Regions from separate parts of the Rahnella sp. CJA17(1/100) genome, predicted to be linked through region 3. Evidence: predicted binding sites of a transcription regulator. Region 3 holds the regulator's gene; each other region holds the start of a gene.

Region 1 (3,285 bases), on a different contig from region 3:
GGAAACCACGGAACAGCACGGACCCCAGAATGGTCACGGACAGTGTCACCAGCGAAATGGTAATGGTGGTGGAATCCACCACCGCGCCCTCGGCAGGTAACAGACCGGCCATATTCGCCGCCACGCCCGCGAGTTCCAGTCCGATGACGGCAACGATTGCGCCCATCGCCGCAGGCGGGAATATCACGTTAATCCAGCCAATCCCGGCTTTCTTAACAATCAGCGCCACCAGGCAGAACAACAGCCCGCAGGCAATAAAACCACCGAGCGCCACCTCATACCCCATCGGTAACAACAACAGCACCGGGGAAATAAACGCGAAGCTCGAGCCAAGGTACGCCGGTATCTTCCCTTTACAGACAAATAAATACAGCAAAGTCCCTATGCCATTGAACAGCAGCACCGTTGCCGGGTTGATCTTAAACAGAATGGGCACCAGGACGGTGGCACCAAACATGGCAAACAGATGCTGGAAACTCAGGGGAATCGTCTGCAGCAATGGCGGACGTTCGCTTACCCCGATGACACGACGGGTCATGAATGTGATCCTCTGTAAAAAATGGCGGGTAAAAAAATCTCAAAAAAAAGCCGACTGCTTAGTCGGCTTATTGCTTGCTGCTTATTTCGTACCAAATATCTTGTCGCCCGCATCGCCGAGCCCCGGGATGATGTAGCCTTTATCGTTGAGTCCCTGATCCACCGAGGCGGTGTACAACTCAACGTCCGGGTGTGCAGCTTCGAGAGCAGCGATCCCTTCAGGCGCGGCAACCAGCACCAGCACTTTAATGCTCTGGCAGCCGGCTTTTTTCAGCAGGTCGATGGTGGCAATCATAGACCCCCCCGTCGCCAGCATCGGATCAACCACCAGTGCCAGACGTTCTTCAATGTTAGAAACCAGTTTCTGGAAATACGGCACAGGCTTGAGGGTTTCTTCATCACGGTACACGCCGACCACACTGATACGCGCGCTCGGAACGTGTTCCAGTACGCCTTCCATCATGCCCAGACCGGCACGCAGGATAGGCACTACGGTAATTTTCTTGCCTTTAATCTGATCGATTTCAACCGGGCCATTCCAGCCTTCGATCGTCACTTTTTCAGTTTCTAAATCAGCAGTCGCTTCATACGTCAGCAGACTTCCCACCTCAGAAGCCAGTTCGCGAAAACGTTTCGTGCTGATGTCGTTTTCACGCATCAGGCCCAGCTTGTGTTTCACCAGCGGGTGTTTCACCTCGACGATCTTCATTATTTATTCTCCTAAGGTGGTTGAGCTGCAAAAAAAAATCGCGAGATTATAACGCCATTTTTTTTGAACGCCATACCAAATAGCCTGATCTGGATCATCAGTAACCCGGTTAGAGTATAGACAGCCTAAAACTCATCATCGAATAAGGCGCTCGCAAACGTTTGCTTCCACTGTTAGAATTGCCCCGCTTTATTCTTCAACCACCAACCCAAACCGCCGTGGGGACTTCGCAGTGACCGACAAAACCTCTCTCAGCTATAAAGACGCAGGCGTAGATATCGATGCCGGTAACGCATTGGTAGACCGCATTAAAGGTGTAGTAAAACAGACTCGCCGCCCTGAAGTGATGGGTGGACTGGGCGGTTTTGGTGCCCTCTGCGCGCTGCCGCAAAAATATCGTGAACCCGTACTGGTTTCGGGTACCGACGGCGTTGGCACCAAGCTGCGTCTGGCGATGGATTTGAAACGCCATGATACTATCGGTATCGATCTGGTCGCGATGTGCGTCAACGATTTAATCGTTCAGGGCGCTGAACCGCTGTTCTTCCTCGACTATTACGCCACCGGCAAACTGGACGTCGATACTGCCGCCAGCGTGATCACCGGTATCGCAGAAGGCTGTAAACAGTCTGGCTGTGCGTTAGTCGGCGGTGAAACCGCTGAAATGCCGGGCATGTATCACGGCGAAGATTACGACGTGGCAGGCTTCTGCGTGGGTGTGGTGGAAAAATCAGAAATCATCGACGGCAGCAAAGTGGCTGACGGGGATGTGCTGATCGGCCTGGCCGCCAGTGGCCCGCATTCCAACGGTTATTCTCTGGTGCGCAAAATTCTGGAAGTCAGTAAGACTGACCCGGAAACCACCGATCTGGCAGGCAAACCGCTGGCCGATCACCTGCTCGCACCGACCAAAATTTACGTGAAATCGATTCTGAACCTGATCGAAAACGTGGATGTTCACGGCATCGTCCATCTGACCGGTGGCGGCTTCTGGGAAAATATCCCACGTGTATTGCCGGACAACACGCAGGTGATTATCGACGAATCAAGCTGGCAGTGGCCGGATGTCTTCACCTGGCTGCAAACCGCCGGTAATGTCAGCCGTCACGAAATGTACCGCACCTTTAACTGTGGTGTGGGCATGCTGGTGGCACTTCCGGCAGAACTGGCCGATCAGGCGATTGCATTACTGAACGATAATGGCGAAAAAGCGTGGAAAATTGGCTACATTAAAGCCTCTGACTCCGCTGAACGCGTGGTTATTGAATAAAACCAGTAAATCAACTGACTGAAGACGGGTAGCAAAATGAAAAGGATTGTGGTTCTGGTATCGGGCGAGGGGAGCAATTTACAGGCCCTGATTGATGCCTGCCAGCAGGGACGAATCAACGCAACACTCAGTGCGGTCTTCAGCAATAAAGCAGCTGCATACGGGCTTGAAAGAGCCCGTTTAGCCGGTATTCCCGCGCATGCACTGGATGTTAAGGCTTACCGGGACCGGGCGGAATTTGACGTTGCACTGGCGGATGCCATTGACACTTTCCAGCCTGATCTGGTGGTACTTGCCGGTTATATGCGTATTCTGACCGCTGAATTCGTCCAGCGCTTTGCCGGACGCATGATCAACATCCACCCTTCCCTGCTGCCAAAATATCCGGGTCTGCACACCCACCGTCAGGCCATTGAAAATCAGGATGCGGAACACGGCACGTCCGTGCATTTTGTGACTGAAGAACTCGATGGCGGTCCGGTGATTTTACAGGCCAAAGTCCCGGTGTTTGCTGACGATACAGAAGAAGAGCTGATTGCCCGCATACAAACGCAGGAACACAGCATTTATCCGCTGGTGGTCAGCTGGTTCGTTGACGGACGTTTGTCGCTGCAAAAGGGTCAGGCGCTGCTGGATAACAATCCGCTTTCTGAACGCGGATATGCAGAAGATTAATCTACCACTGCATCATGATTTCACTATAAACCGGCCATGCGCCGGTTTTTTATTTTCCGTCATTTGACATTTGTTTACATTTCGCCCGATATAA
Region 2 (3,285 bases), on a different contig from region 3:
GCGGAACAGCCGCGAAAGGGTGGCAAAGTGCGTGCCGTCGTCGGAATGTTGAAAGACAAAGATATTGCCGGTACGCTGGCTTGCCTGTCGCCGCAGGTGGATGAATGGTATTGCGCGCCGCTGGAAGGCCCGCGCGGGGCCAGTGTCGAAGAACTGACCGTCCATCTGCCGCAGGCGCGCCAGTTTGATGATGTGGAGTCTGCCTGGAAACAGGCTATGCAGGAGGCGGCTCCTCAGGATATTGTGATTGTCTGCGGCTCGTTCCATACCGTAGCTCACGTAATGGATGCTATAGACACGGGGAAAACCAGTGGCAAGTAAGTTTCAAAATCGTCTGGTCGGGACGGTCATTCTGGTGGCACTGGGTGTCATCATTTTGCCTGGTTTACTCGACGGCAAGAAAAAGCATTACGAAGACGAATTTGCGTCTATTCCATTGGTGCCAAAACCGGGTGATGTTGAGGAACAGGACTCGGTGCCACCGGTCACGCAATCTTTGCCTGCTCAGCCGCCGGAAGGTGCCGATCAGATGATGAATGGTGAACAGGACGATACAAGTCCTGCCAATAACACCAACGCCGCCAATCATGGCAATGTGGCGCCGGGTAATACCACGATAGAAGCGCCGCCGGTCACCACACTGCCTGAGCAGAAAAAAACGGTGCAGCCTGCTCCTCAAAAACCCAAAGTGATCGAACCGAAACCGATGGTGGAAGCGAAGCCAACGGTGAAACCGAAGCCGGTCGAACAGCCAAAACCGGTTGAGCAACCGAAGGCCGTTGCTGAACAGCCAAAACCGGTTGAACAGCCGAAGGCTGCGCCGGCAGAAAAAGCGCCGACAGGGCAGTCTTATGTGGTGCAGCTTGGCGCATTGAAAAATGCCGCCAAAGCCAATGAGATTGTGGCGAATTTGCGGTTGTCTGGTTTCCGTGCTTACACAGTGCCTGCAACACCGGTACAGGGGCAGATCACGCGCCTGTACGTCGGCCCGGATGCCTCGAAGCAAAAACTCGAAGCGTCACTTCCGCAACTGCAACAGCTGAGCGGATTGGGTGGGCAGGTTCGCGCTTACTCCGCACACTGACTTTGCGCCTCCCCCTGCGAAGGGGGAGGCGGGGAGGGGGTTTAGCGGGCAACGCCAGATTCAACGTTGCCATTAATACCCCACCCCAACCCTCCCCTTCGCAGGGGAGGGAGTCGTTAAAACATAAAAAATACCACGGAGGGCACAAGCGATTTGTGCCCTTTTTCTATAAGATCCTCTGGTTGGATTTTTATAGGTTTATGCTGCGATTGAGGTTTTTTTAATCGCTATTATTAATTTGTCTGACCGGCTGATTTCCCCTACGCAAACGTTTTCTTTTTCTGTTAGAATTCGCCGCGAACTGGATGCCGGGGCAGATGTGACTGGATTAGACACTGGAATAGTTAATGGTCTGGATTGATTACGTCATTATTGCGGCTATCGGATTTTCTGCTTTAGTCAGTTTGATCCGTGGCTTTGTTCGTGAGGCTTTATCGCTGGTAACCTGGGCTTGCGCCTTTTTTGTTGCCAGCCATTATTACCCTTACCTCGCCATCTACTTCACACGTTTCGAAGATGAGTTAGTTCGAAACGGGATCGCAATTGCCATCTTGTTCATCGCGACGTTGATCGTAGGTGCAATTGTCAACTATGTGATTGGTTCACTGGTTGAAAGAACCGGGTTGTCCGGCACTGACAGGGTGTTAGGTGTGTGCTTCGGCGCACTGCGCGGGGTGTTAATTGTCTCCGCGATGCTGTTCTTCCTCGATACTTTTACCGGTTTTTCGCAAAGTGAAGACTGGAAACAATCCCAGTTGATCCCACAGTTCAGTTATATCATCAGGTGGTTCTTTGACTACCTGCAGAGCACGTCGAGTTTCTTGCCAAAACATATTTAGTTTTGGCAGCGCTGAAGAGGAAAAGACAACATGTGCGGTATTGTCGGTATCGCCGGTTTCATGCCGGTAAACCAGTCGATTTATGACGCGTTAACGGTGTTACAACACCGTGGTCAGGATGCCGCAGGCATCACCACCATCGACGCGAATAATAACTTCCGTTTACGTAAAGCGAATGGCCTGGTGAAGGATGTTTTCGAAGCCCGCCATATGCAACGCTTACAGGGCAACATGGGTATCGGCCATGTGCGCTACCCAACGGCTGGCAGTTCCAGCGCTTCAGAAGCTCAACCCTTTTACGTCAACTCTCCGTTCGGCATTACCCTTGCCCATAACGGCAACCTGACCAATGCTCACGAATTGCGCAGCAACCTGTTCGAAGGCCAGCGCCGTCATGTGAACACCACTTCCGATTCTGAGATTCTGCTCAATATCCTGGCGAGTGAACTGGATCGTTTCCAGCATTACCCGCTGGAAGCTGACAACATTTTTGCTGCGGTTGCCGCAGTGAATCTGAAAATCCGTGGTGCCTACGCGTGTGTGGCGATGATTATCGGTCATGGCATGCTGGCGTTCCGTGACCCGCACGGTATCCGTCCGCTGGTTATTGGTAAACGTACGCTGGAAGATGGCCGTAATGAGTACATGGTGGCTTCTGAGAGTGTGGCACTCGATACGCTGGGCTTTGAGTTCCTGCGCGACGTTGCGCCGGGTGAAGCGGTGTATATCACCGAAAAAGGTCAGTTGTTCACCCGTATGTGTGCCGAGAACCCGCAGTATAATCCGTGCCTGTTCGAATACGTGTATTTCGCGCGTCCGGATTCCTTCATCGATAAAATTTCCGTCTACAGCGCCCGTGTTCGTATGGGTGAAAAGCTGGGCGCGAAAATTGCCCGTGAATGGGAAGACCTGGATATTGATGTGGTGATCCCGATCCCGGAAACCTCCTGCGATATCGCGCTGGAAATCGCCCGCATCCTGGATAAACCGTACCGTCAGGGATTTGTGAAAAACCGCTATGTCGGCCGTACCTTTATCATGCCGGGCCAGCAGGAACGCCGTAAATCTGTACGCCGTAAACTGAACGCTAACCGCGCTGAATTCCGTGATAAAAACGTGTTGCTGGTGGATGACTCCATCGTGCGTGGCACCACCTCTCAACAGATTGTTGAGATGGCGCGTGAAGCCGGAGCGCGACGTGTTTATCTGGCCTCTGCGGCACCGGAAATTCGTTTCCCGAACGTGTACGGTATCGATATGCCAAGCGCGAACGAGCTGATTGCCCATGGCCGTGAAGTCAGTGAAATCAACCAGATAATTGGTGCTGATGCCTTGATCTTCCAGGATCTGAGCGACCTGATC
Region 3 (3,285 bases):
TTAAAAGCACCGAACTGGCTAAACGAAAGACCACGACGGAGAAAAGTGTCAAAACGACCCGGGCCGAAAGTAAAAAAGAAAAGACACTGAAGACCACACGGGCCGAAAGCAAAACAGAGAAACACGCCAAAACCCGTTCACTCGCGAAAAACAGCACAGAAAGGGTCAGTAAAAAAGAAGCGTATGGCCGGCACCGTAAAGGTAAAAAGCCTGAAGAAGACAGCAAACCGATTACGCTAAGTGCAACGCATAAAAAACGCTATCAGCATGCCCAGCAAACGGCGATGACCAAACTGATGCATCAGGTAGGAAAACCGTATCGCTGGGGCGGAACCTCGCCGAATACCGGTTTTGATTGCAGCGGCTTAGTTTATTACGCCTACAAAGATTTGATCCGTATTAAGATGCCACGCACAGCGAATGAAATGTATCACCTGCGCGATGCGGCTCCGGTCAAACGCGGCGAACTTGAAAGCGGTGATCTGGTGTTCTTCAGAATCAATAACCGCGGCGCAGCAGACCATGTTGGTGTTTACGTGGGGAACGGCAAGTTTATTCAGTCTCCAAGAACGGGCGAAGACATTAAAATCACCTCTCTCGGCGACGATTACTGGCAAGATCATTATGTGGGTGCACGCCGGGTAATGACGCCGAAAACGATCCGATAATAAACAATTCGTTAAGTCTGAAGTTTCGCTAATCAGCCATTGAATAGCATTTAACGAAGAGTTTCTGCAGGGAAGAGTATCGGCGGTAACGGCCACTGCGTAAAATTGAAAAGGGCGATTCCTGTAACAGGAATCGCCCTTTTTTATAGCGGTTCACTTACTGAATCAGTTCATCACCGCAGTGAAGCTGAAAGCGATAATCATAAGCAAAGCGCATACCGTGGTGATCAACGATAATTTCAGGTTGCTGTCCATCAAACCCCCTTTCGGATCAAATTGTGGCATTTTTTAAGCCACACTAATTGTGTGCCAACGCATTTTCGCATAATTAACATTTAAAATCTTGTGCTGAATGACAATGTATCCCTGAGAATTTTACTTCCACTTTCCTGCATTATAAGAGAAAATTGTCGGTTAACACGCCTGTGTGCTGGTTGATTTCACCCGAGAGCATTTCACGCCTCATTCTGAAGAATCCACCCAACGATTTCACTGCCCTTTTAGAAGCCAGCAGTGAGATCCACGCAAGCAAACGATTAACATAATGCTAACGTGCTGAAACACGTGAGTTCAGGAGTCATTGTTTACATGGCAACGATTAAAGATGTCGCAAAGCGCGCTGGCGTTTCCACTACAACCGTGTCGCACGTCATCAATAAAACACGTTTCGTCGCCGAAGAAACCAAAGAAGCGGTTCTCCTTGCAATCAAAGAGTTACATTACTCGCCGAGTGCTGTAGCCCGCAGTCTGAAGGTCAATAACACCAAAACGATCGGTCTGCTTGCCACCTCCAGCGAAGCGCCCTATTTTGCCGAAGTGATTGAAGCCGTAGAAAACAGCTGCTTCTCCAAAGGCTATACGCTGATTTTGTGTAACTCGCATAATAATCTGGAGAAACAACAAGCCTACCTGCAAATGCTGGCGCAAAAACGCGTCGATGGCTTGCTGGTGATGTGCGCGGAATATCCTGATGAGTTGCTCAATATGCTCGAGGAGCACCGTTCGATCCCAATGGTGGTCATGGACTGGGGCGAAGCGCGTAAGAACTTCACCGACAGCATTATTGATAATGCTTTCGAAGGGGGTTACATGGCCGGGCGTTATCTGATTGAACGCGGTCATCGTGATATTGGGGTGATCCCGGGCCAACTGGCACGTAATACCGGCGGTGGCCGCTTCCAGGGTTTTGTGAAAGCACTGACTGAAGCCAATATTCCGCTGCGTGACGAATGGGTAGTTCAGGGCGATTTCGAGCCGGAATCGGGCTATCAGGCGATGCATAAAATTCTGATGCAGAAGCACCGCCCGACTGCCGTATTCTGTGGTGGCGATGTGATGGCAATGGGCGCAATCTGTGCCGCAGACGAACTGGGCCTGCGCGTTCCTCAGGATATTTCCGTGATCGGTTACGACAATGTGCGTAACGCCCGTTACTTCTCCCCCGCGCTGACAACCGTGCATCAGCCGAAAGAACGTCTGGGTGAAATGGCCTTTACCATGTTGCTGGACAGAATTGTCAGTAAGCGTGAAGAGTCTCAGACCATTGAGGTGCATCCGAAACTGGTCGAACGCCGTTCCGTAGCCGATGGTCCGTACCGCGATTACCGCCGTTAACAGATATCGAACGCCTGCAGATGCAGGCGTTTTTTTTCTAATCACGCAGCCATTCCTGATTCATGGTTTCTGTATCGCCCATATATTCCAGCAACCAGGCCAGCGAGGGTGACGGATTGCTTTGATCCCACGTCAGGCAACACGGGCTGTCGGGAAACGTATTTTCCAGCGTCAGCACCTGCAACTTTTTCTGTTCTATCCACGGCGTGACGCGATGAACCGGCATCATACCCACGCATAAGCCCTCGGTCAGGCATTCCAGCGCGCAGGTCCAGTCTGGCACGACCAGCCGCCGCTGGTTATCCAGCGTCCATGTATCCCGCTTAGGCAATGTCCGGGAGGTGTCTTCCAGACAGAGTGCAGGATAAGGCCGCAACTCATCATCATTCAGCGCGCCGGATAACTGCGCCAGCGGATGTTGCGGGCTGACGACGCAATGCCAGTCCATAAATCCCATGTCACGAAAACTGAAGCCCCCGCCAACCGGTATCGCGCGTGTAGCACCGATCGCCACGTCTGCCCGCCCGTCAACCAGCGCATCCCAGACACCATTAAACACTTCTGAGTGAATAATGAGTTCGGTGTCCGCAAAATGGCGGTAGAAATCGAGCACCAGACGCCGTGTCCGTGCGGGTTTTACAATCCGGTCAACCGCCACACGTAATTCGCCGCGCCAGCCGTTCGCCACCTGCTGACACTGCCGGCGCGTGGCTATCATTTTTTTTGTCAGAATCCGCGCTTCATCGACAAAAACCTTTCCCGCAGGCGTCAGTACCACGTCACGATGGCGACGTTCAAACAACGGCACGGCCAGCCACTGCTCAAGCTGACGGACGGTATAGCTTATAGCAGAAGGCACGCGGTGCAAATCTTGCGCTGCCGCACTAAAACTACCCGTTCTTGCCACGGCATCTACCACTTCAAGGGCGTATTCTGACCACATAATTCAGCCTTCAATATTTTTGATAGCAGAGTGCAAATATTAGCGTTTCACAAGCCTGTT

The links. Region 3 encodes PurR, which represses purine synthesis genes. Its sites were predicted from a motif close to CANGCAAACGTTTGCNTG; they were not measured.
Region 1: a site for PurR is predicted at 1,397-1,414, ahead of purM (phosphoribosylformylglycinamidine cyclo-ligase). Genes of this name have one in related genera too.
Region 2: a site for PurR is predicted at 1,346-1,363, ahead of cvpA (colicin V production protein). Genes of this name have one in related genera too.

The regions. Positions count from the first base shown of each region.
Region 1 covers NZ_CAWOJA010000002.1:82,451-85,735, forward strand. Annotated here, with positions in the region: gene uraA (uracil permease) at 1-538, opposite strand, end outside; gene upp (uracil phosphoribosyltransferase) at 620-1,246, opposite strand; gene purM (phosphoribosylformylglycinamidine cyclo-ligase) at 1,479-2,516, shown strand; gene purN (phosphoribosylglycinamide formyltransferase) at 2,553-3,191, shown strand.
Region 2 covers NZ_CAWOJA010000022.1:365,579-368,863, forward strand. Annotated here, with positions in the region: gene folC (bifunctional tetrahydrofolate synthase/dihydrofolate synthase) at 1-321, shown strand, start outside; gene dedD (cell division protein DedD) at 311-1,084, shown strand; gene cvpA (colicin V production protein) at 1,432-1,923, shown strand; gene purF (amidophosphoribosyltransferase) at 1,954-3,285, shown strand, end outside.
Region 3 covers NZ_CAWOJA010000044.1:415,504-418,788, reverse strand. Annotated here, with positions in the region: gene AACU55_RS18845 (C40 family peptidase) at 1-668, shown strand, start outside; gene cydH (cytochrome bd-I oxidase subunit CydH) at 834-923, opposite strand; gene purR (HTH-type transcriptional repressor PurR) at 1,257-2,282, shown strand; gene punR (DNA-binding transcriptional activator PunR) at 2,320-3,225, opposite strand.